4 regions of the Nocardioides aquaticus genome follow, and region 3 is predicted to be linked to each of the others. Evidence: predicted binding sites of a transcription regulator. Region 3 holds the regulator's gene; each other region holds the start of a gene.
What was found. Region 3 encodes LexA, which represses DNA repair genes until DNA is damaged. Its sites were predicted from a motif close to TCGAACANNTGTTCGA; they were not measured.

Region 1: ENKNEFLB_RS03315 (HNH endonuclease signature motif containing protein) is a predicted target of LexA. The motif match lies at 4,224-4,239, and genes of this name have one in related genera.
Region 2: ENKNEFLB_RS20360 (HNH endonuclease signature motif containing protein) is a predicted target of LexA. The motif match lies at 3,724-3,739, and genes of this name have one in related genera.
Region 4: ENKNEFLB_RS16025 (SAV_6107 family HEPN domain-containing protein) is a predicted target of LexA. The motif match lies at 3,420-3,435, and genes of this name have one in related genera.

What each region holds. Positions count from the first base shown of each region.
Region 1 covers NZ_CP075371.1:674,312-679,876, reverse strand. The annotation lists gene ENKNEFLB_RS03340 (ATP-grasp domain-containing protein) at 1-2, opposite strand, end outside; gene ENKNEFLB_RS03335 (O-methyltransferase) at 44-865, opposite strand; gene ENKNEFLB_RS03330 (sedoheptulose 7-phosphate cyclase) at 858-2,111, opposite strand; gene ENKNEFLB_RS03325 (HAD family hydrolase) at 2,264-2,932, opposite strand; gene ENKNEFLB_RS22375 (hypothetical protein) at 3,202-3,543, shown strand; partial or broken gene ENKNEFLB_RS22370 (LOG family protein) at 3,600-4,091, shown strand; gene ENKNEFLB_RS03315 (HNH endonuclease signature motif containing protein) at 4,253-5,565, shown strand, end outside.
Region 2 covers NZ_CP075371.1:4,188,492-4,194,056, forward strand. The annotation lists gene ENKNEFLB_RS20345 (AbgT family transporter) at 1-1,171, opposite strand, end outside; gene ENKNEFLB_RS20350 (amidohydrolase) at 1,196-2,560, opposite strand; gene ENKNEFLB_RS20355 (metallophosphoesterase) at 2,651-3,613, shown strand; gene ENKNEFLB_RS20360 (HNH endonuclease signature motif containing protein) at 3,753-5,285, shown strand; gene purU (formyltetrahydrofolate deformylase) at 5,540-5,565, opposite strand, start outside.
Region 3 covers NZ_CP075371.1:4,013,627-4,019,191, forward strand. The annotation lists gene ENKNEFLB_RS19495 (mismatch-specific DNA-glycosylase) at 1-219, opposite strand, end outside; gene ENKNEFLB_RS19500 (hypothetical protein) at 325-603, shown strand; gene ENKNEFLB_RS19505 (LysM peptidoglycan-binding domain-containing protein) at 749-1,081, opposite strand; gene lexA (transcriptional repressor LexA) at 1,407-2,120, shown strand; gene ENKNEFLB_RS19515 (MXAN_6640 family putative metalloprotease) at 2,216-3,886, shown strand; gene ENKNEFLB_RS19520 (alkaline phosphatase D family protein) at 3,992-5,565, shown strand, end outside.
Region 4 covers NZ_CP075371.1:3,321,119-3,326,683, reverse strand. The annotation lists gene metF (methylenetetrahydrofolate reductase [NAD(P)H]) at 1-881, shown strand, start outside; gene ENKNEFLB_RS16040 (phytoene desaturase family protein) at 937-2,244, opposite strand; gene ENKNEFLB_RS16035 (YbaK/EbsC family protein) at 2,254-2,751, opposite strand; gene ENKNEFLB_RS16030 (hypothetical protein) at 2,864-3,355, shown strand; gene ENKNEFLB_RS16025 (SAV_6107 family HEPN domain-containing protein) at 3,457-3,990, shown strand; gene ENKNEFLB_RS16020 (methyltransferase domain-containing protein) at 4,091-4,810, shown strand; gene dinB (DNA polymerase IV) at 4,859-5,565, shown strand, end outside.

The sequences.
Region 1 (5,565 bases), 1.2 Mb from region 3:
ACGGTCCGGCCCCGTGTGCGTGCCGCCGTCGTCACCCGCACCCTCAGACCCGTCGCAGCAGGGTGACGCCGTCGCGCAGCGGCACCAGCACCTGCTCGACCCGCGGGTCGGCGGCCACCCGCTCGTTGAACGCCGCCACCGCCCGGCCGTTGGCCGACCCGGCCGTCGCCGCCCAGGGCTCGCCCTGCAGCAGGGTGTTGTCGACGCAGACCACGCCGCCGTCGGCGAGCAGCCCCGGGTCGTCCGGACCGGTGCCGAGCACGGCGTCGAGGTAGCCGGCGTACCCGGGCTTGTCGGCGTCGACGAAGACCAGGTCGAAGAGCGCGCCGTCGTCGGCGAGCCGGACGAGGGTGTCGGCGGCGGGGCCGACCTCGACGGTGATCCGCTCGCCGGCCTCGGAGGAGGCGAAGCAGTCCTGGGCGAAGGCCGCGGTGGCCGGGTCGAGCTCGCAGGCCACGACGCTGCCGCCGGCACCGACCGCCTCGGCCATGGTCAGCGCGGAGTAGCCGGTGAACATGCCGACCTCGAGCACCCGACGGGCCCGGGTGGCGTGCACCAGGAAGGCCAGGAAGCGGCCCTCGACGTGCCCCGAGAGCATCTCCTGCTCCAGCACCAGGCCGGCCTGCTCGGTGCGGGTGCCCCAGTCGGCCTGGCGGGTCCGCGTCTCGAGCGCCTCGAGCGCCGGCGAGGCCGGGCTGGTGACCGCCGCGACGTACGGGTCGAGGCCGGCGACCAGCGACGTGGCCCGGGCCAGGTCGGCCCGGACGTCGTCGCCGACGCCGTCCACCCCGGCCAGGCGCTTCTCCACCTGCTCCAGCAGGTCGGCGGCGATGCCCAGCGGCGTGACCGGACGCGGGTCAGGCACTGGCGGCCTCGGGCAGCTCGGGGACCTGCGGGCCGACCTTCTCGCTCGAGGTGTACTGGTCGACGCCCTCACCGCCGCGCGGGTAGCCCGCGGCGACGCGCTTGTGCTCGGCCAGGATCGTGGCGAGCTCCTCGGTCGTGAGGTCGTTGACGAAGTGGCAGGTGCCGATCGGGCGCGGCACGGCCGCGCGCAGCTTGCCGTCGCGGGTCTGCAGGATCGACGCCGTGGCCCGCTCGACGAGCTCGGCGGTGAAGTACGGGCTGTCGATCGCTAGGCCGAGCTGGCTGAAGAGCGCCAGCACGCGGTCGCGGTCGGCGGTGGTGATGTAGCCGCGCTGCTCGGCGATGGTGGCCGAGAACGCCATGTCGACGGCGATCGCGTGGCCGTGGAAGAGGGGCGGCTCGGGCGTGAGCTCGAGCGTGGGGCTCCAGGTGTGGCCGTAGGCGATCACCCGGTCCAGGTCCAGCTCGTGCAGGTTCGGGACCTCGAGCTCGAGCATGGTGCGGATCGCGTCGTAGGTGATCGAGTCCGACACCTCGCGCAGGTGCTCGGCGCCCTCGGCGTACCCGAAGGCGCTGTGCAGCAGCTCGTCGCCGTACTTCTCCAGCGACTCGAAGATGCCGGCGTGGGAGACGGTCGCGATCTTGATGATCTCGGCGATGCCGTTGCGGACCTGGTCGGTCGGCAGCGTCTGGAGCAGCGAGAAGTCGAGGAAGACCTTCTTCGAGGCGTGGTAGGCGCCGAGGCGGTTCTTGAACTTGCCGTGGTTGGCGCCGACCTTGATCGAGACGCTGGCGTCGATCAGCCCGATCAGGGTGGTCGGGATGCGCACGTAGTCGGTGGTGCGCTTGTAGGAGGCGCACGCGAAGCCGGCCACGTCGGTGGTGAGGCCGCCGCCGACGACCAGGACCTGCTCCTTGCGCAGCAGGCCGAAGTCGCTGAAGGAGTCGACGATGTCCTCGAGCGTGCGCAGCGACTTGGCGGTCTCGGCGATCCGGACCTCCACGACGGTGAGGTCGATGCCGTGGTGGTCGAAGTACGCCTGCGCGCGCTCGCCGTGCAGGGCCTGGACCTGCTCGTCGATCACCATCAGGCAGCGCCCGAAGGGGCGGAAGGTGTCGGCGAGCTCGGGGCGCGCCGGGTCGAAGACGTGGGGCGTGAGGAGCAGCGAGTAGTCGATCTTCTCGTAGGCCTCGACGTGGAAGGCGTTCTCGGTGGCCTCGAGCCGGGCCTGGGGGTCGCTCATGATGATCTCCTGTGGCCCACACGGGCCGGACTGGGTGCGGTGGAGCAGTGCGGTGGGGCGGCAGGGGTACATCAGGGTCGTGCTGTCGGATCGTACGAGGGCCCCACCACCCCTCCGCCGGAGCGGACGGGGCGAGGGGCGGTGGGACGGGCTCAGGACGCGGCGAGGTACTCCTGCAGGTCCACCAGGGTCAGCTGCTCGAGCCGGCCCGACGCCGCGGAGAAGTCGTGGCCGGCGGTGTTCTCGTTGGGGAACGCCACCGAGGCGACCCCGGCGGCGTTGGCGGCCTGGACGCCGCCGACGTTGTCCTCGACCGCGACGCACGCGCCCGGCTCCTCGCCGAGCTGCTGCAGCGCGTAGCGGTAGGCGGCCGGGTCGGGCTTGGAGGCGTCGACCTGGGAGGCGTCGACGACGAGGTCCAGGCCGGACAGGTCGAGGTGCGCGGCCAGCGCGCGGCCCAGGGCGTCGATGTTGTCGCGCGAGGTGGTGGTGACCAGGGCGACCTTGGTGCCGGCCTCCTGCGCCTGGCGGATCGTCTCCACCACGCCGTCGCGCGGCGCGATGTCGGCCTCGGCCAGCGCGGCCTGGTAGAGCTCGGACTTCGTGGCGTGGACGGCGGCGGCGTCGACGTCCTGCCCGCGCTCGCGGGCGTAGTCGGCGACGCGGTCCTTGCCGCCGTTGCCCTGGAGCAGGCCGCGGTACTCCTCCTGGCCCCACTCCCAGTCGAGGCCGTGCTGGGCGAAGGCCCGGTTGAAGGCGTCGCGCTGGATCTCGGAGGTGTCGGCGAGCGTGCTGATGGAGCCGAGGAGGAGGGCGGTCATGGGTGTCCTGTCGTCGCGTGGAAGTGGGGGCGCCGCCGGAGCGGCCCGCGAACGGGGCCGACGTGCCGTGGCGCCATGACGACCTTGCCAGGACCCCCCGGGGCGGGGACCCTCCGCACGGGTGGGCGCGGGTGCCCGGGCGAACGGATGGTGGACGGGACCTGAACGGGGCATGATCCGGCGGGTGCCTCCGTCCTCCGTCCTCCCCCTCGTCGCGTGGCGGTCGACGGTCGCCCTCAGCGGCCTGCTCGGCGTGGTGCTGGCGCCTGGTGGCGCTGGCCTACCTGCCGATGCAGAACGGCAACCTGCTCAGCGCGTGGTCGCTGCTCGAGCACGTCGTCACGCCCGTCCTGGTCGTCCTCGACTACGTCCTGGTCGGTCGCCGGCGCACGGTCGCGCCGTGGTGGCACCCGCTGACCTGGACGTTCGCGCCGCTGGTCTACCTCGCCTGGTACGTCTCCGCCGACCTCGCCGTCTACGACGCCCTCGACCCGGCCCGGCCGCTGCTGATGACCGGACAGGTCCTGGTGCTGGGAGCGGTCCTGGTCGGCTGCGGGTACGCGCTGGTGGCGGTCGGGCGGCGCCCGGCGCGTCGTACGGTGGCCGCGTGAGGAGCGTCTGCGTGTTCTCGGGGTCCGCGTCGGGATGACGACCGGAGTACGCCGCCGCGGCGACCGCCCTCGGCGGCGAGCTCGCCGCCCGCGGGCTGCGCCTGGTGTACGGCGGGGCCCGCGTCGGGCTGATGGGCGCCGTCGCCGACGGCGCGCTGGCCGGGGGCGGCGAGGTGGTCGGCGTCATCCCCCAGGGTCTGGCCGACCGCGAGGTCGCCCACGACGGCCTCACCGACCTGCGCGTCGTCGGCAGCATGCACGAGCGCAAGGCGCTGATGACCGAGCTGTCCGACGGTGTCGTCGCGCTCCCCGGCGGGCTGGGCACCCTCGACGAGCTCTTCGAGTCCCTCACCTGGGCCCAGCTCGGCCTGCACGGGCTGGAGCGCAAGCCGGTCGGCTTGCTGGACACCGGGGCGTACTGGTCCCCGCTGCTGGCTCTGGTCGAGCACACCGTGGACGAGGGCTTCGTCGGCCGCGACCGCCTCGACCACCTCCTCCGCGTCGGGGACCCCGCCACCCTGCTCGACCTGATGGCCGCCCGCGCCTGAGGTCGCCGCCGCCCGCCGAGGAGGGAGCACCCCACCGGTGGTCGAGGAGCGAGCGTCGGCCCCGGTGGTCGAGGAGGGAGCGACAGCGAGCGTCTCGAGACCCCCTCCACAACCCCCAGATCCAGCTAGCGTTCGAACGCGTGTTCGAGTATACTGGATGCATGACCACCACCGCCGACGACGACAGCACCGGGCCCGACCCGACGCTCGACGTTGACGTGCAGGTGGAGGTGGAGGCGGTGATGTCACCCGACCCCTCGTTCTGGGAATGGGTCCACGCACTCGACACCACACGCGAGACCACCCGCGTCGAGGCACTCGCGGTGGTCAAGAACGCCAAGGCCGTGCAAGCCGCAGCCGACGTCGCGGTCCTCCAATCAATCGTGGACTGGTGCGTGGCCAACGAGGCCCTCACCGACGACGAAGCGATGTGGATCGCCGGGTACGGCGACCACGGCCTGACCCTCGGCGGGACCGGCTGCCCCCTGGTCCGCGAGTCCGCGGTCATCGAGCTGTCCGCCGTGCTGGGTGTCTCGACCCGGTCCGGTGCGAACCAGGTCGCGATCACGCTCGAGCTGCGCTACCGGCTACCCCGGTTGTGGGAACGCGTCACCTCCGGCGCGTGTCCGGTGTGGCGGGCCCGCCAGGTCGCAGAGAAGACCATGAGCCTGTGCGAGGACGGCGCCGCCGAGGTCGACCGCCTCGTCGCCCCCTTCGCGCACGCCCTCTCCTACGCCCAGCTGACCCGGATCACCGACGAAGCACTCCTACGCTGGGACCCTGAGGCGGCCGAAGAGAAGCGGAAAGCCGCCGCTGACGGCAGGTACTGCCGCATCGGCCTGAGCGAGCACGTCGATGGCACGGTGCAGCTCGACGCCGGCCTCGACCTCGCCGACGCGATCGCCCTCGAAGCAGCCGTCAGCGACCGGGCGAAGACCCTCGCCGCCGACGGATCCACCGACTCGTTGGACGTCCGCCGCTCCCAGGCCCTCGGCTCCCTCGCCCTCGGCGAACAGACCCTCCCCGACAACAACACCGACACCGCGACCAGCACCGGGAAGGCGTCACCGGCGACCGGCAAGCACCTGGTGCTGTACGCCCACATCCCCGGCGCCGTCTTCAACCCGCTGTTCTGCACCACCAGCCCCACCAGCGCGTCCCAGCTCTCCCGCCTGGACCACCGCCACCCAGCGAAGGGCCCGATCACCACCGCCCAGGTCCGCCAGTGGGCCCACACCGCCGCCAGCATCACCATCCGGCCCGTCATCGACCTCGCCGAGACGATCCATTGCGACTCCTACGAGTGCTCCGACCGCCTCAAGGAACAGACCGCCCTGCGCGATCTGACGTGCGTGTTCCCCTGGTGCACCAACCCGGCCGTCTTCGCCGACATGGACCACGTCATCCCCCACCCCGACGGCCCCACCGAGACAGGCAACGTCGCCCCCGCCTGCCGCCAGCACCACCGCGCCAA
Region 2 (5,565 bases), 170 kb from region 3:
GCGCGTCCGCCCCGGTCACCGCCAGCCCGGAGCCGACGCCGGACCAGTCGAAGAGCGCGATGAACTGGCCGAGCACGAAGGCCAGCACCAGGAACGGGGTCATGTCGCGCAGCGCCTCGCCCATCATCCGCGGCACCTCGCCGAAGCCGCTGATGGTGCCCGCCACCCGGCCGTAGACGTAGCCGCCGAGGGCGAAGTAGGCGAAGACCACGAACACGATCGAGTCCAGCAGCGGCGAGGACGGCAGGAACCCGCCGTCGGCGTTGCGCCACGGCGAGGCCGGCACCAGCACCGCGACCAGGACGACGAGCGTGAGCACGGCCAGCGCCAGCACGGCCGCCCGCAGCCCGCGCCGCTCGTCGGCGGTGAGGTCGGTGCCGGTGGCGTGCTCGTGGGCGTGCTCGACCTCGCCGGCCTCCGCGCGCTCCTCGGTCGGCACGCCCTGGCGGACCAGGCGCGGCTCGAGGACCCGGTCGATGACGAAGCCGGCCACGAGGGTGAGCACGATCGCCGAGACGGCGTTGAAGAAGTAGTTCGACAGCGGGTTGACCGGGTCCGCGGCCTGCTCGAGCGCCGGCACGGTCGGGATCACCGCGTTGGTGATGCCCGCGAAGAGCGCGTCCAGCGAGGTCGGCACGATCGAGGTGGAGTAGCCGGCGCCGGCCGCCGCGAAGCCGCCGAGCAGGCCCGCCATCGGGTGCCGCCCGGCCGCCTTGAAGGCCAGCGCGGCCAGCGGGGGGACGACGACGAAGATCGAGTCCGACATCACCGAGCCGCAGACCCCGAGCAGGCCCACGGCGTACGGCAGGGCCCACCGCGGCGCGGAGCCCATCGTCCGGCGGATGCCGGCGGCCAGGAAGCCGGTCTTCTCCGCGATCCCGATGGCCAGCAGGATCGTGACCACGGTGACCAGCGGCGGGAAGCCGATGAAGTTCGCGCCGAGGTTCGAGGTGAACCAGGCCAGGCCCTCACCGGTGAACAGGCCGCGGATCACCACCGGCTCGTCGGCGCCCGGGACGGTGACGTCGACCCCGCCCCAGGCCAGGCCGGTGGAGACCACGCCGGTGACCAGGAACAGGATCAGGAACAGGTTGAAGGGCTGCGGCAGCCGGTTGCCGGCCCGCTCGACGCGGGTCAGGAACCGGTCACCGATGCTCGTGCTGCTGGCCATGACGGCCTCCCGGGAGTGGTGGGTCTAGTCGAAGTAGCGGGCGACGTCGACGGCGCCCCCGGACTCCTCGAACTCGTGGCGGACCGCGGCGGCCAGGTCGTCGTCGACCAGCAGGTCCAGGGCGGCGCAGGCCAGGCCGTACGCCCCGTCGACCGCGGCCCGCTCAGCCTCCGGGGACGCCGAGGCCGCGGCGAACTCGGGCGTGTGCAGCGCGGTGCCGGGCTCGGCGACCTTGACCAACGGGTGGATGCCGGGCAGCCGGTAGCTGACGTTGCCGAAGTCGGTGGAGGCCGCGAGCGTCTCGGAGACGACGCCGGCCGGGTACGGGGACCGCCCGCGCCGCTGCTGGGCCAGCGCCCAGCGGGCGGTGAGGGCCTCGTTGGTGCGCACCGGCAGCGACGGCGGGTGCTCGTCCCACTGCAGGTCGAGGTCCACCCCGGCCATCAGGGCGGCCCCGCGCAGCACGTCCTCGACCCGCCTCGAGAGGTCGACCAGCGTCTCGGGGTGGGGCGAGCGGACGTAGAGGTCCATCCGCGCGGTCGCCGGGATCACCGACGGGCGGGTGCCGCCCTCGGTGATCACCGCGTGCACCCGGTCGACCGGGGGCACCTGCTGGCGGAGCAGCCCGATCCCCTGGTAGGCCAGCGAGGCCGCGTCGAGGGCGTTGCGCCCGCAGAACGGCTGGGCCGAGGCGTGGGCCGGCAGGCCGGTCCAGGTCGCGGTGGCGACCCGCCGGCCGAGCCAGACCTGGTCGGCGACGTCCGCGCCGTACGGGTGGCACATCACCGCGGCGTCGAGGCCGTCGAAGGCGCCTGCGCGGGCGAGGTGCTCCTTGCCGGTGTGACCCTCCTCCGCGGGCGTGCCGAGGACCACGACCCGGCCCTCGAAGGCGTCGGGGTCGGCGTCGAGCAGCCGCCGCAGCGCGACGGCCGCCCCGACCGCGGTCGCGGCGATCACGTTGTGGCCGCAGGCGTGGCCGATCTCCGGCAGCGCGTCGTACTCGCCCAGGACGGCAACCGTGCGGTGCCGGTCCGGGTCGAAGCCGGGGCTGGCGAGCTCGGCGCGCACGGCGGTCGGGAGGCCGTGGACGCCGACCTGCGGGTCGTACCCGTGCCGGGCCAGGAGGGCGGCGAAGGCCGCGGCGGCGTGGTGCTCCTCGTAGGCCGTCTCGGGGTGGGCGTGCAGGTCGTGGACCAACGTGCGCAGGTCGTCGGCGACCGCCTCCACGTGGGCCTCGAGCGCGTCGTGCTGCGGGGAGGGCGCCCCGTCGTGGGGCGAGGTCACCGGGCTGCTCGCCGCCGCCCGCCTCGCGGTCTGCTGCTCGAGCACGGCGAGGTAGGGGGACGGGGCGTTCGGGTCGGGCGCACTCCCGAGATGAGGGTCCGGCACCGGCGCCACGCTAGGCACGCGACGGGGAGGGCACAAGAGCGGGTCGCCAGGGTCTCGCGGACCGGTCGCCCGGGTCGATAGCGTGGTGCGATGCCTGCTCCCGTGCAGCTCGGCCAGCACGCGCCGCCGCGTCACGTGATCGCCCACCTCAGCGACCCGCACCTGCTGGCGCACGGGGTGCGGCAGTACGGCGCGGTGGACACCGAGGCCGGTCTGGCCGCGGCCCTCGCCCGGCTGCGCCGCCTCGACCCGGCGCCCCAGGCGCTCGTGTTCACCGGCGACCTCGCCGACCTCGCCGAGCCGGCGGCGTACGACCGGCTGCGCAAGGTGGTCGAGCCGGTCGCCGGCGAGCTGGGCGCCGAGGTGGTGTGGGTGATGGGCAACCACGACGACCGTGCGGCGTTCTCCGAGATCCTCCACTCGCAGCCGCCGGCGCACCCCGGCGCGACCCAGGACCGCGTGCACGTCGTCGACGGCCTGCGGGTGGTGTCGCTGGACACGACCGTGCCCGGCTACCACCACGGGGAGGTCACGCCGGATCAGCTGACCTGGCTGGCCGGGGTGCTGGCCTCGCCCGCGCCGCACGGCACCGTGCTGGCCCTGCACCACCCGCCGATCCCGGTCCCGATGCTGCGCGGGGCGGAGGTCATCGAGCTGGCCGACCAGCACGAGCTCGAGGCGGTGGTGCGCGGCAGCGACGTCCGACTGGTGATCGGCGGCCACTTCCACCTCACGTCGTGGTCCACCTTCGCCGGCGTCCCGGTCTCGGTCGCCTCCGCCACCTGCTACACCTCCGACCCGGCTCCGGGCCACGGACTCGTCGCGGGCGTCGACGGCCACCAGGCCCTGACCGTGCTGCACCTCTACGACGACCGCGTGGTCCACACCGTCGTCCCCGTCGCCGCCGCCCCGGTGGTCAGCGGCTACGACGACGACGTGGTCGCCCGGATCGAGGCGATGAGCCCCGAGGAACGGCGCGAGCAGGTCTCGCGCGCCGACTCACCGCTGAACGCCGCCACCGAGGACCACGCCGCCGCCTCCGTCGACCCCTGACGCGCGACGGGGCGGTGGTCGAGGAGCGAGCGCAGGCGACCCCGGTGGTCGAGGAGCGAGCGCAGCGAGCGTCACGAGACCCTCCACAAAGGACCTAGGTCCACTGATGGTCGAACATATGTTCGAGTATACTAGATCCATGACCACCACCGCAGACGACGGCACCGGGCCCGACCCGACGCTCGACGTCGAGGCTGCGGTGGAGGTCGAAGCGGTGATGTCACCGGACCCGTCGTTCTGGGAGTGGGTCCACGCACTCGACACCGAGCGCGAGACCACCCGGGTCGAGGCGCTGGCGGTGGTCAAGAACGCCAGGGCCGTGCAGGCCGCAGCCGACGTCGCGGTCCTGCAGTCGATCGTGGAGTGGTGCGTGATCAACGAGGCCCTCACCGATGATGAGGCGATGTGGATCGCCGGGTACGGCGACCACGGCCTGTCCCTGGGCGGGGTCGGGTGCCCGCTGGTGCGCGAGTCCGCGGTCATCGAGCTGTCCGCCGTGCTGGGGGTGTCCACCAGGTCCGGTGCCAACCAGGTCGCTGTGACGTTGGAGCTGCGGTACCGGCTACCGCGGTTGTGGGAACGCGTGATCTCCGGGGCGTGTCCGGTGTGGCGTGCCCGCCAGGTCGCGGAGAAGACCATGGGCCTGTGCGAGGACGGCGCCGCCGAGGTCGACCGCCTCGTCGCCCCCTTCGCGCACGCCATCTCCTACGCCCAGCTGTCCCGGATCACCGACGAAGCACTCCTACGCTGGGACCCCGAAGCGGCCGAAGAGAAACGCCGCGCCGCAGCGGACGGCAGGTACTGCCGCATCGGCCTGAGTAAGCACGTCGATGGCACCGTGCAGCTCGACGCCGGCCTCGACCTCGCCGACGCGATCGCCCTCGAAGCAGTCGTCAGCGACCGGGCCCACGCCCTGGCCCAGGACGGGTCCACCGAATCGTTGGACGTCCGCCGCTCCCAGGCCCTTGGCTCGCTGGCGACCGGACAGCCCACCCTGCCCGAGGGTCAAGAGATGCCGACTCCGGCGGGTCCGAGCCTGGTGCTGTACGCCCACATCCCCGGCGCCGTCTTCAACCCCCTGTTCTGCACCACCAGCCCCGCCAGCGGGGCCCAGCTCTCGCGGCTGGACAACCGCCACCCAGCGAAAGGCCCGATCACCACCGCCCAGGTCCGGCAGTGGGCCCACACCGCGGCCAGCATCACGATCCGGCCCGTCATCGATCTGGCCGAGACGATCCATTGCGACTCCTACGAGTGCTCCGACCGTCTCAAGGAACAGACCGCCCTGCGCGATCTGACGTGCGTGTTCCCGTGGTGCACCAACCCGGCGGTGTTCGCCGACATGGACCACGTCGTCCCGCACCCCGAAGGGCTCACCGAGACCGGGAACGTCGCCCCCGCCTGCCGCCAGCACCACCGCGCGAAGACCCACATGGGCTGGGCCTACGACGTCCTCGGACCCGGCCTCTACCTGTGGACCAGCCCGATCGGGCAGCGGTACCTGCGCTCCCACACCGGGACCCACCCCCTCGACGTGCTCCCACCCGGGCCACCACCCGACCCACTGCCCGAGCAACCCGACACCACCCCGTACCAGGCACCGCCCCCGGTGCCGGACGATCCCGACGGCGCCGCCGAGCCTCCACCCCGAAACGACCCCCCACCCTTCTGACCCACCGCTGACACCCCAGCAGCAGCCGTACCGCCGGACCGGGCACGCCCACCGGCGGTACCGGCACGCCCAGGCCCCCTCACCCCCGTCGATGGGTGATCTGCACGCACCAGATGCGTGCAGATCACACGTCGACCACCGGCCCTGGTCTCGAGACGCTCGCTGCGCTCGCTCCTCGACCACCGGTGACAATGGCTCTCGCTCCTCGACCACCGGACCCGCGGCGCTCACCGCGCGACCGCCGCGCGGGAGCGTCAGCGGAGGACGACGGTGCGCTGGC
Region 3 (5,565 bases):
CCCGACCAGGTCGGTCAGCCCCAGGCCGAGCGCGGGCAGCCGGTGGTCGTCCTCGGGGCGCAAGAGCGTGGGCGTCATCCCGGCGAGGTGCAGGCACTCCCAGAAGGAGTTGCCGGGGGTCGCGTAGTAGTGCTCGCGGGTCTTCGGACTGTCCTGACCGGCCTGGCCACAGAAGACCACGGCGGGATCCGGACCGACGATGTCGGGCAACTCCTCCACGCCCCCACCCTCTCGTCCTACACAATGACCCCCATGGGCGGAAAGCGAGCCGGGTCGCGACGAGGTCCCCGGCCCCAGCGACGAGTCTCACCGACCCTCCTGGGGTTGTCACTGGGGGTCACGCTGCTCGTCGTGGCGTGGGGCTACCTGGTCTTCGCGGCCATCGACTTCGGGTCCGAGGCGCGCGGCGGACGGGGCGAGGCGTGGTGGTTCCTCGGGCTCGCGTCGCTGGGTGCGGTGGCGTGCCTGTTCGCCGGGCTGATGCTGGTCGCGCGGATCCTGCGGCTGCTGGCGACCCCGCCGGCGGCTCCCTCCGTGGGGCACGCGAACGACGTCGACACGGTCGCGACGAGCGAGGGGTACGTCGGGCGCCGCGTGCGCTGACACGACTGGCAGATGCGTGAGGGGCGGGGCGGCCGTGGCCACCCCGCCCCTCAGCGTTCCCCTGCTCGTCGACGGGGTCGAGTCGTCGACGAGCCTCTAGCCCACCAGCGGCGCGGGTCGATGCGCCGGCGTGGTGGCCGACACGTCACCCGAGCGGGACGCGCAGCTCCTGACCGGCCTGCAGCACGCCGGAGTCGAGGTCGTTCAGCTCCTGGATGTCGGTGACGACCGAGGCGGCGTCGCCCTCACCGGTCGCGGCCACCGTCTCCTGGGCCAGGCCCCACAGCGTCTCGCCCGGGGCGACCACGACGACGCGGGTCGGGTCGGGGGTGTCCTCGCCGTCGGCCATCGAGGCCTGCGCCAGCAGGAGGCCGGCGGCGAGCAGGACGACCAGTGCGAGGAGGAGCACGGCCAGCCGGCCCCGACGCGTCAGACGCACGGTGGTGGTGGGGCGGGCAGACTGCAGGGTGGCGCTCATGGTGACCTCCTGGGGAAGGGGGCGGTCAGCGGTGCCGGATGCGGTGCTGACCACCGGGGTCGGTGGTGGACGAACCAATGTCTAGAGGCCGGCGCCGACAGCCCTCGGTGACGAGGCGGTCGGGCCCGGTCGATCAGACGTTCGATCGAACACCTGAGCGACAGTAGATCACCTGTTCGAACGAGCGCAAGACCCCGCTCGATCATTTGTTCGACAGCCTTGGCCGGTCACCCGCGACACGCGGGTTCGAACAGGTGTTTGAAGTGGGGGTGCCCGACGGTCTAGCGTCACTCCTGTCACACCGACCCCGGAGAGGTGCACCCGCATGCCCAAGAAGAACGTCAGCGAGCTGCCCGACGGCCCGGCGGACGCCACCGGGCTGACGCCGCGCCAGCAGCGCGTCCTCACGCACATCAAGGAGTGCCTCGAGGCACGCGGCTACCCGCCGAGCATGCGCGAGATCGGTGAGGCCGTCGGCCTCACCAGCACCTCGAGCGTCTCCCACCAGCTGCGCGTGCTGCAGGAGAAGGGCTACCTCAAGCGCGACCCCAACCGCCCGCGCGCCCTCGAGGTGTTCCTGCCCGAGCACATGGCCTCGCGCCGCTCGCTGGGCAGCGGCGAGGAGTCCAGCATCGACGAGACGGGCGTCGGCGACGTCGTCCCGCAGGCCGCCAACGTGCCGGTCGTCGGCCGGATCGCCGCCGGTGGCCCGATCCTGGCCGAGGAGCGGATCGAGGAGATCTTCCCGCTGCCGCGCCGCATCGTCGGCGACGGTCAGCTCTTCCTGCTCGAGGTCAGCGGCGAGTCGATGATCGACGCCGCCATCTGCAACGGCGACTTCGTGGTCATCCGCCAGCAGCCGACCGCCGAGAACGGCGACATCGTCGCCGCCATGATCGACGGCGAGGCCACGGTCAAGACCTTCCAGCGCAAGGACGGCCAGGTGTGGCTGATGCCGCACAACGCCGCCTACTCCCCCATCGACGGCACCCACGCCACGATCCTGGGCAAGGTCACCGCCGTCCTGCGCAGCCTGTAGGACCCGTCCCCGGGGTCGGGTGAGCGGTCCCGGGGATGTCGGGGGCGGCACGTACGCTGCGGGTTGCCCGCACCGCCCACCCCCGGGAGCCCCCCATGCGTCGTCCTGCCACCACCGCCCTGCTCGGGGGTGTGCTGAGCGTGCTGCTCCTGGCCCCGCTCACCGCGGTGCCGGCCGCGGCCGATCCCGACCCGGGCCCCGGCTCGGTCCCGGGCTCCGTTCCGGACTCGGTCCCGGTGCTGCCCGACGTCGTGCTGGGCGAGCGTCCCCCGCTGCCCGAGGAGACGCTGGAGGAGGTCCAGGAGCTCTTCGCCGACGGCGTCGGCGGGCCGGCCGCGGACCCCGGCGAGACCGAGCCCGGGCCCCCGGTGGCCGACGAGCGGGACGTCACCCTGGCGCTGCGCGACCTGCTCGCGGCGCGCGGCGACCTGTCCCGGCAGGACCGCGCCACGGCCGACGCCTACCTGGCGCGTCCCACCGACGGCAACGGCTCGCCCTTCGGCGTGCGCTACCGGGTCCGCGAGGCCGCCCCGACCTGCAACGCCGACGTGTGCGTCCACCGGGTCGACTCGACCGCCGACGCCGCCACGCCGCGCTTCGCCCGGCGGGTGCTCACCTCGGTGGCCGGGGTCCACGACACCTACGTCGCCGCGGGCTACCGCGCTCCCAGGAGGGACGGCCGGGCGCGCAACGACGGCGGGAACGCCAAGACCGACATCTACCTCGCCGACATCGGCGACAAGGCCATCTACGGCTACTGCACCTCCGACCCCGAGGGCCCGTACGACGGTGGTTCGGCGCGGTTCAGCACCTGGGCCTACTGCGTGCTCGACAACGACTACGTCCGCCAGCAGTACCCCCGGAACACGCCCCAGCAGAACCTGGACGTCACCGTCGCCCACGAGTACTTCCACGCCGTCCAGTTCGCCTACGACCTCTTCGAGGACCCTTGGCTGATGGAGGGCACCGCCACCTGGGTCGAGGACGAGACCTTCGACGGCGTCGACGACAACGTCTCCTACCTGCGGTACGGCCCGATGGGCAGGCCCGCCCGGCCGATGGACCTCGACCGGGGTGGCCAGGAGGTCTACGGCGCGTGGTCGTTCTGGCGCTTCCTGACCGAGAGGTTCCCGGCCAAGCAGGGCGGGCTGCCCACCCTGGCGCGCGACGTGTGGGAGGAGGCCGACTTCCTCAACCCCGACGAGACCTACTCGCTGGCCGCCCTCCAGCGAGTCCTCAAGGCGCGCGGCACCTCGGTGCGGGCCCAGTTCGCCGACTACGTCGCGGCGAACCGCTTCTCGCGCCAGCGCTACGAGGAGGGCAACGCCAACGCCTACCCGCGCAGCCCCGTGGCCGACCAGCGCGAGCTGACCCTGCGCCGCACGGCGTACTCCTCGACCCGACGCCTCGGGCACCTCACGGGCTCGACGGTGCGCCTCGAGCCCGGGGGCGGCCTGAAGTCCAACCGCTGGGTGCTGCGCGTCAAGGCCGACCTGGCGGCGCCGAGGCGCGGCTCCGAGCTGCGGATCTCCGTGGTCGCACCGGACGGCACCGCGAAGACCAGCCGGGTCGCGCTGGACCGCAACGGCAAGGCCTCGGTGCGGACGCCGTTCTCCACCCGCCGGGTCCAGGCCGTCGAGGTGCACCTGGTCAACGCCAGCACGCGCATCCGTGACTGCTTCAGCCTCGGTTCGGTCTCCTGCCAGGGGTACGCCCGCGACGACCGTCAGCCCGCCGTCCTCCGCGCCACCGCCCGCGCCCGCTGACCCGGGGCCCCTCCCCGCGCGCCCGACGTGGCCGGAAGGTGAACACTGGCCAGCGGCTTCGTCCGGGGCGGTGACCCCGGGGCCGGCGTGACGTTGGATCAGGCTGTGACCACCCCGACCCGTCGTACCGTCCTGAGGACCGGCGCCGCCGGCGCCCTCGGCACCGCCGCCCTCGCCCCCGGCGCCCCGGCCCCCGGGGCGCTCGCCGCCCCCGATGCCGCGCGTCGCCGCGCCGACCGGCGCACCTTCGCCCACGGTGTCGCCTCCGGCGACCCCCTCCCCCGCCGGGTCGTGATCTGGACCCGGGTCACCCCGACGCCGGCCTCGACCCCCGGCTCCGGCCAGGGGCCCCGCGTGACCGTGCGGTGGGAGGTCGCCCGGGACGCCGACTTCCGGCGGATCGTGCGCCGGGGCAGCGTCGTCACGGGGCCGTCGCGCGACCACACGGTCAAGGTCGACGTCGACGGGCTCGAGGCCGACCGGTGGTACCACTACCGCTTCGTCCTCGACGGCCGCCGCAGCCCGGTCGGGCGGCTGCGCACCGCCCCGCGCGCGCGGGCCGCCGTACGCCGCCTGCGCCTGGGCGTGGTGTCCTGCGCGAACTGGCAGGCCGGCATGTTCGCGGCCTACCGCGGGATCGCGGCGCGCGACGACCTCGACGCGGTGCTCTGCCTGGGCGACTACCTCTACGAGTACGCCCCCGGCGAGTACGGCTACGGCAACGCGAACGTCGACGTCCGCCCGCACGACCCGCCGCGCGAGATGGTCTCGCTGGAGGACTACCGACGGCGGCACGCGCAGTACAAGACCGACCCCGACCTGCAGGCCGCGCACGCGCGCTGCCCCTGGATCGTCACCTGGGACGACCACGAGACCACCAACGACGCGTGGCGGCGCGGCGCCGAGAACCACCAGCCCGACACCGAGGGCGACTTCCGGTCCCGCCGCGCCCGCGCGCACCGCGCCTACGACGAGTGGATGCCGGTACGGATGGACGGCACCGCCGCCCTCGGCGACGGCGCCCGGCTCTACCGCCGCCTGACCTGGGGCACGCTCGCCGAGATCAGCATGCTCGACCTGCGCACCTACCGCTCCGAGCAGAGCTCGGACCCGCAGGCCATCTCCGACCCGGCCCGCACGATCACGGGCAAGCGCCAGCTGGCCTGGCTGCTCGACTCGCTGCGCCGGCGCGCCTCGCAGTGGAAGGTCATCGGGAACCCGGTGATGATCGCGCCGGTGACGCTCGGCGCCCTGCCCGCGGCCAAGGCCCGGGCCGTCACCGAGGTGACCGGCCTGGCGCCCGACGAGGGCGTCCCGATCAACGTCGACCAGTGGGACGGCTACACCGCCGACCGCCGCCAGGTCTTCGACCTGCTGCGCGACCGCAACATCGACGACGCGCTGTTCGTCACCGGTGACATCCACTCCGCGTGGGCCGCCGAGCTGCCGTTCGAGAAGGGCACCTACCCGCTCTCGGGCACGGTCGGCGTCGAGTTCGTCTGCTCCTCGGTGACCTCCAACAACCTCGACGACATCACCGGCGGACCCGAGGGCTCCAGCGCCGGCGTCGAGGCCGCCATCCAGGCCGCGAACCCGCACATCAAGTATCTCGACTTCGACCGGCACGGCTTCTCGGTCCTCGACATCACCCCGGCCCGCGCGCAGATGGACTGGATCGT
Region 4 (5,565 bases), 690 kb from region 3:
GGCCTGGGCGCAGCATGGCGGAGCTGTTCGCGGAGGGCGGGCGGTCGTTCTCCTTCGAGTTCTACCCGCCGAAGGACCAGGCCGGCGAGGAGCAGCTCTGGCGGGCGATCAGCGAGCTGGAGCCGTACCGGCCGACCTTCGTCTCGGTGACGTACGGCGCGGGCGGGTCGAGCCGTGACTCGACGGTGCGGATCACCAGCCGGATCGCCCACGAGACCTCGATGGTGCCGATCGCGCACCTGACCTGCGTCGGCCACACGCGCACCGAGCTCGAGGCGATCCTGGACACCTACGCCGCCGCCGGCGTGCACCACGTGCTCGCCCTGCGCGGCGACCCCGAGGAGGGGCCGCGGGCCCCGTGGACGGCGACCCCCGGGGGCCTCGACCACGCCACGGAGCTCGTCGAGCTGGCCCGCGCCCGCGGCGACTTCCGGATCGGGGTGGCGGCCTTCCCCGAGCAGCACCCGTCGTCGGCGTCCCTGGACCACGACGCGGACGTGCTGGTGGCCAAGGCCCGCGCCGGCGCGGAGTGGGCGGTCACCCAGATGTTCTTCCGCGCCGAGGACTACTTCTCCCTGGTGCAGCGGGTCCGCGACCGCGGCTGCGACCTCCCGGTGCTGCCCGGGATCATGCCGATCCTGAACCTGGCCAACATCGAGAAGCAGGGCGAGCTGATCGGCACCACGGTGCCGGGCGACGTCGTCGACCGGATCTCCTCGCACGCGGGCGACGCCGCGGCGATGCGGGCCGAGGGGGTCGCGATGGCGGCCGAGCTGTGCCGCGACCTGCTGGACGGTGGCGCCCCGGGGCTCCACTTCTACACGCTGAACCGGTCCAAGGCGACGCTGGAGATCTTCTCCGCCCTCGACGTCCGGGTCTGACCCGGGTCCCAGACCGGGCCTGAGACCCGGCTGCAGACCCGGTCCGGCCCGGGGCTCAGGGCTCCACCGGCCGGCCGAGGTCGGCCAGCACGGCGTGCACCACGAGCGCCGCCGACATCCCGACGAACGGGACCCCGGGACCGGGGACGGCGTGCGCCCCGGCGGCGTACAGGCCCGGGACCGGGGTGCGCGGGCCGATCCGGTGGCGCACGGTGCCCCGGCCCTGCCAGAGCACGCCCAGCGGCGAGCCGCCCCACTCCTCGACGAGGGCGCGGGGGGAGCGGTCGACCCGGACCGCGACCTGGTCGCGCACGTCGAGGCCGGCCCGCGCCAGGTCGGCGAGGGGGTCCGAGGCGCCGCGTCCGCGTCCGAGCACGGTCCAGGCGCCCGGGCCGGAGGGGCGGACGACGACCAGGGGGTCGCCGTGCAGCACGAGCTCGTGGTCGAGCGGCGGGGGGTCGTGGAGCCCGACGTGGGTCAGCGCCGGGGGCAGCGCCGGCACGGTGGCCCGCACCAGCGGGGCCAGGGTGGGCAGCCGGCGGGGGTCGACGGCGCACACGACCACGTCGGCGTCGAGGACGCCCGCGGTCGTGGCCACGCCGGCGACGCGCCCGGAGCGCACCACGACGTCGAGCACGTCGGTGCCGGTGTGCACCCCGACCCGGCGCAGCGCGAGCCGGTCGACGAGCAGGTCGAGCAACCGGGCCGTGCCGCCCGTGAACCGCCAGCCGCCGAAGCACTGCTCCAGCCAGGAGGTGACGCCGGCCCAGGCCGGCACGTCACGCGGGGCGTGGCCGTCGACCACGAGGGGGTGGGCCGCGACGTCGGCCAGACGGTCGTCACGAAGCGACCCGCGCAGCCGCCGACGCAGGGTCTCGCGCGAGCCGAGGAGGGCCAGCGCCTCCTGGGAGGGCCCGGTGCCGGTGGTCTCCCACGGCTCGAGGTAGCCGCGTCGCAGGGTCTCCCAGACCGGGGCGTACGCGTCGGTGTGGGCCAGCCACTGGTCGCCGAGACCGGCGCCGAGCGCCTCGAACGCACGGCGCTGCCCCTGCCGCGACCCGCCGGGCAGCAGCAGCCGGGTGTCGTCGACGAAGCGGTGCTCGCGCAGCACCGGCACCGGCTGCAGGTCCAGCTCGCGCTCGAGCGGCCGACCGGTCTTGTGCACCAGGTCGCGCACCACCGCGGGCAGCATGGTCCAGGTGACGGCCCCGTCCCACGACCACCCGTCGGCCTCGACCGGGCGCAGGGCGCCCCCGAGGGTCGGCGCGCGCTCGACGAGGGTGACCTGCTCGCCCTGCTTGGCCAGCCGCAGGGCGACCGCCAGACCGCCGAGCCCGCCCCCCACCACCACCACGCGTGCCACGGCGCGACCCTAGGTCCGGCCGGGCCCGGAGGATCGCTCGACGTCGATCTCGTGGGCACCGGTCATCCTCACCAGCTCGTCGGCGTCGGTGGAGAACACCGCGGCCGGGTGGCCGGCGGCCGCCCAGACCCGGGGGTGCCGGCGCAGCCAGGTGTCGACGTAGGTGGGCACCGGCGTGGGGTGGCCGAGGGGGGACACGCCCCCGATCACCTGCCCGGTCGCGGCCCGGACGAGCTCGGCGGAGGCGCGACGCAGCGGGCCGGTGCCGATCCGGGCGGCCACCGCCGACGTGTCGACCCGGTGGGCGCCGCTGGTCAGCACCAGGACGGGGTGCCCGTCGACCTCGAAGAGCAGGCTGTTGGCGATCGCGCCCACCTCGCAGCCGAGCGCGGCGGCGGCGAGGACGGCGGTGTGGGCGGCGTCAGGCAGAATGACCACTTCACCGGTCCCGCCGCGCTCCGCGTGCGCGGCTCGGAACCGGGTGACACCAGGATGCTCGGACGTCATGCCCGGACCCTAGACGGGCGGCGTGCGGGCGTCCCGGACCGACCAGCGGACCCGGCCGTGGCGCCGGGGGCACAGCGGAGCAGGGGGCGCGGCCCCGGCGGGAGACCAGCACGTGAGCACAGCAGCGGAGCCGACCTCGGCGACGACCGGCCCGCCCCGTTCGCGGGCCCTGACCTGGGTGGCTCGCGGGGTGTGGGCCCAGGTCCTGGTGGGCGTGCTCACCGCGGCCCTGGTGGTGGTGCAGCGCGAGCCCCTGATGGACGCCTGGACGGCCGGGCAGCCGCCCGACAGCACCATCGCCCCGCTGTCGTTCGTCCCGGTGGCGCTGGTGTGCTGCGGGACCTTCGTCGGCTCGGCGCTGCTGATGCTGGCCTTCCTCCGTGCGGGGCACGGCTGGGCGCGGTGGTGCCTGGCCGCGATCATCGCCTTCGTGGTGCTGGCCACCGTGGCCGCCCTCCGCACGTCGCCGCCGACGTCGTTCGTGGTGGTGTCGGTCGTCGGCCTGGTGGTCGAGGTCGCGACGCTGGTGGCGCTGTGGCGCCCGCCGGTCTCGCTCTTCCTGCGACGGGTCGCCGACTCCGAGCGGCCTGGGGTCACGCGCTAGCACGCGCCGGGTGAGCCACAGGTCTTGACGGGGTGTCGGCGGACCGGTGTACCGTTCGAGTCGTTCGAACACGTGTTCGACGGACGGCGAGGGGACGCGACATGGCGGCACGACGCGAGGACCGGACGGGGCAGCGGCGCGGGCAGCAGCACGGGCAGCAGCACGGGCGGGGGACCGCGGTGGTCGAGCGACCGGTGAGCCTGCCGGCCACGACCCACTCCTACCTCGGGCGGTCCGCCGAGTCCCTCAGCGAGGCGGTCGGCAGCACCGACGTCGCCACGCGCTACGCCTGCGCCCACGTCGCCGCGCTGCGCGCCGCGGCGGCCCTGCTCGCCGCGCGTGCTCGTCCCGAGCCGTCCCGGGGGCGCCGGCAGAAGAACGCCTGGGTCCTGCTGAGCGAGGTGGCACCGGAGCTCGGTGAGTGGGCGACGTTCTTCGCCGCCGGGGCCGGCAAGCGGGCCGCGGCCGAGGCCGGGTCCTCGCGCGCGGTGGGTGAGCGCGAGGCCGACGACCTGGTCCGCGACGCCGACCGGTTCCTGGCGGTGGTGGAGGAGATGCTGGGCCTGGTCCCGCACGCCGCGGTGCCGTCGTCGTGGGCTGCGTGCCAGCCCGCCCCGACCCGCTACGCGGGGTGAGCAGCGCCGGGGCGTCCGTCCGGCGTACGGCGGCCTCGTCGGGCGCGACCCGCGGGGCGCGGCGGGGCGGATCGGGCGGCGGTCTCCTAGGGTGTGCGTCATGCCGGCGACGGAGCGACCCAGCGAGCGCAGGAGCGCGATCCGCACGGCCGTGGTGTGGGACGCGCTGCGGCCCGTCCTCGACGCCGGGCCCCTCGACGTGCTCGACATCGGCGGTGGGACCGGCGGCTCGGCCGTCGCCGTCGCCGAGCGCGGGCACCGGGTCACCGTGGTCGACCCGAGCCCCGACGCCCTGGCCTCGCTGGCACGCCGGGCCCGCGAGCGCGGGGTCGAGGTGGCCGCGGTGCAGGGCGACCTGTCCACGACGCTCCACGTCCTCGGCGCGGACGGGGCCGACCTCGTGCTGTGCCACGGCGTGCTCGAGGTCGTCGACGACCCGGGGACGGCCCTGGACACCCTCCGTGCGGTCGTGCGTGACGGTGGCGCGCTCAGCCTCCTGGTGGCCCAGCGGCACGCCGCGGTGCTGGCCCGGGCGATGGCCGGGCACTTCGTGGCTGCGCGCGAGGCGCTCGAGCCGGGCGCCCCGCTCGACCGCGCCGGACGCCGCTTCACCCACGACGAGCTGGACGACCTCGTCGCGACGGCGGGGTTCGCCGACCGGGAGGTGCACGCCGTCCGGGTCTTCGCCGACCTGGTCCCCGGGGCCCTGCTCGACGCCGAGCCCGGGGCGACGACCGCGCTGCTCGACCTGGAGCGGGCGGTGGCCTCGCGCCCGGAGTACCTCCCGCTGGCGACCCAGCTCCACCTGCTCGCCCGCTGAGACACGTCCCGGGCCGGTCCGGCCGGCCGTCACGGCCGGGGTCGCGCGGTGAGCGTCCCGGACGCCTACGAGCGCTCGCGGGCCTGCCCGGTGCTGCACGTCGACATGGACGCGTTCTACGCCTCGGTCGCGCTGCGGGACCGCCCGGACCTGCAGGACACCCCGGTCTTCGTCGGTGGCGGGCACCGCGGGGTCGTGCTGTCGGCGAACTACCTGGCCCGGGCCCACGGCGTGCGCTCGGCGATGCCCGGGTCGCGCGCCCTGCGGCTGTGCCCGGACGCGGTGGTGCTCAAGCCCGACCACGCGGTGTTCGCCACCGTCTCGGCCGCGGTGATGGAGACCTTCCGGCAGGTGACCCCGCTGGTGGAGGGCGTCTCGATGGACGAGGCGTTCCTGGACGTCTCGGGCGCCGTCCGCCTCCTGGGCACCCCGCTGGCGATCGCCGAGCAGCTCCGGGCGCGGATCGCCGACGAGCAGCGGATCACCTGCTCGGTCGGGGTGGCCGCGACCGTCTCGGTGGCCAAGCTGGCCAGCACCCGCGCCAAGCCGGACGGCGTGCGGGTGGTGCTTCCCGACGAGGTGGCGGCCTTCTTGCACCACCGCGACGTCGGCGACCTGCACGGGGTGGGGGAGAAGACCCGGGACCGGCTGCGCCGTCGGGGCTACCTCACGGTGGGCGACCTCGCGCGGACCGAGGTCGAGGTGCTGCGCCGTGACCTCGGGGAGCACCTCGGCCCCCACCTGCACACCCTGGC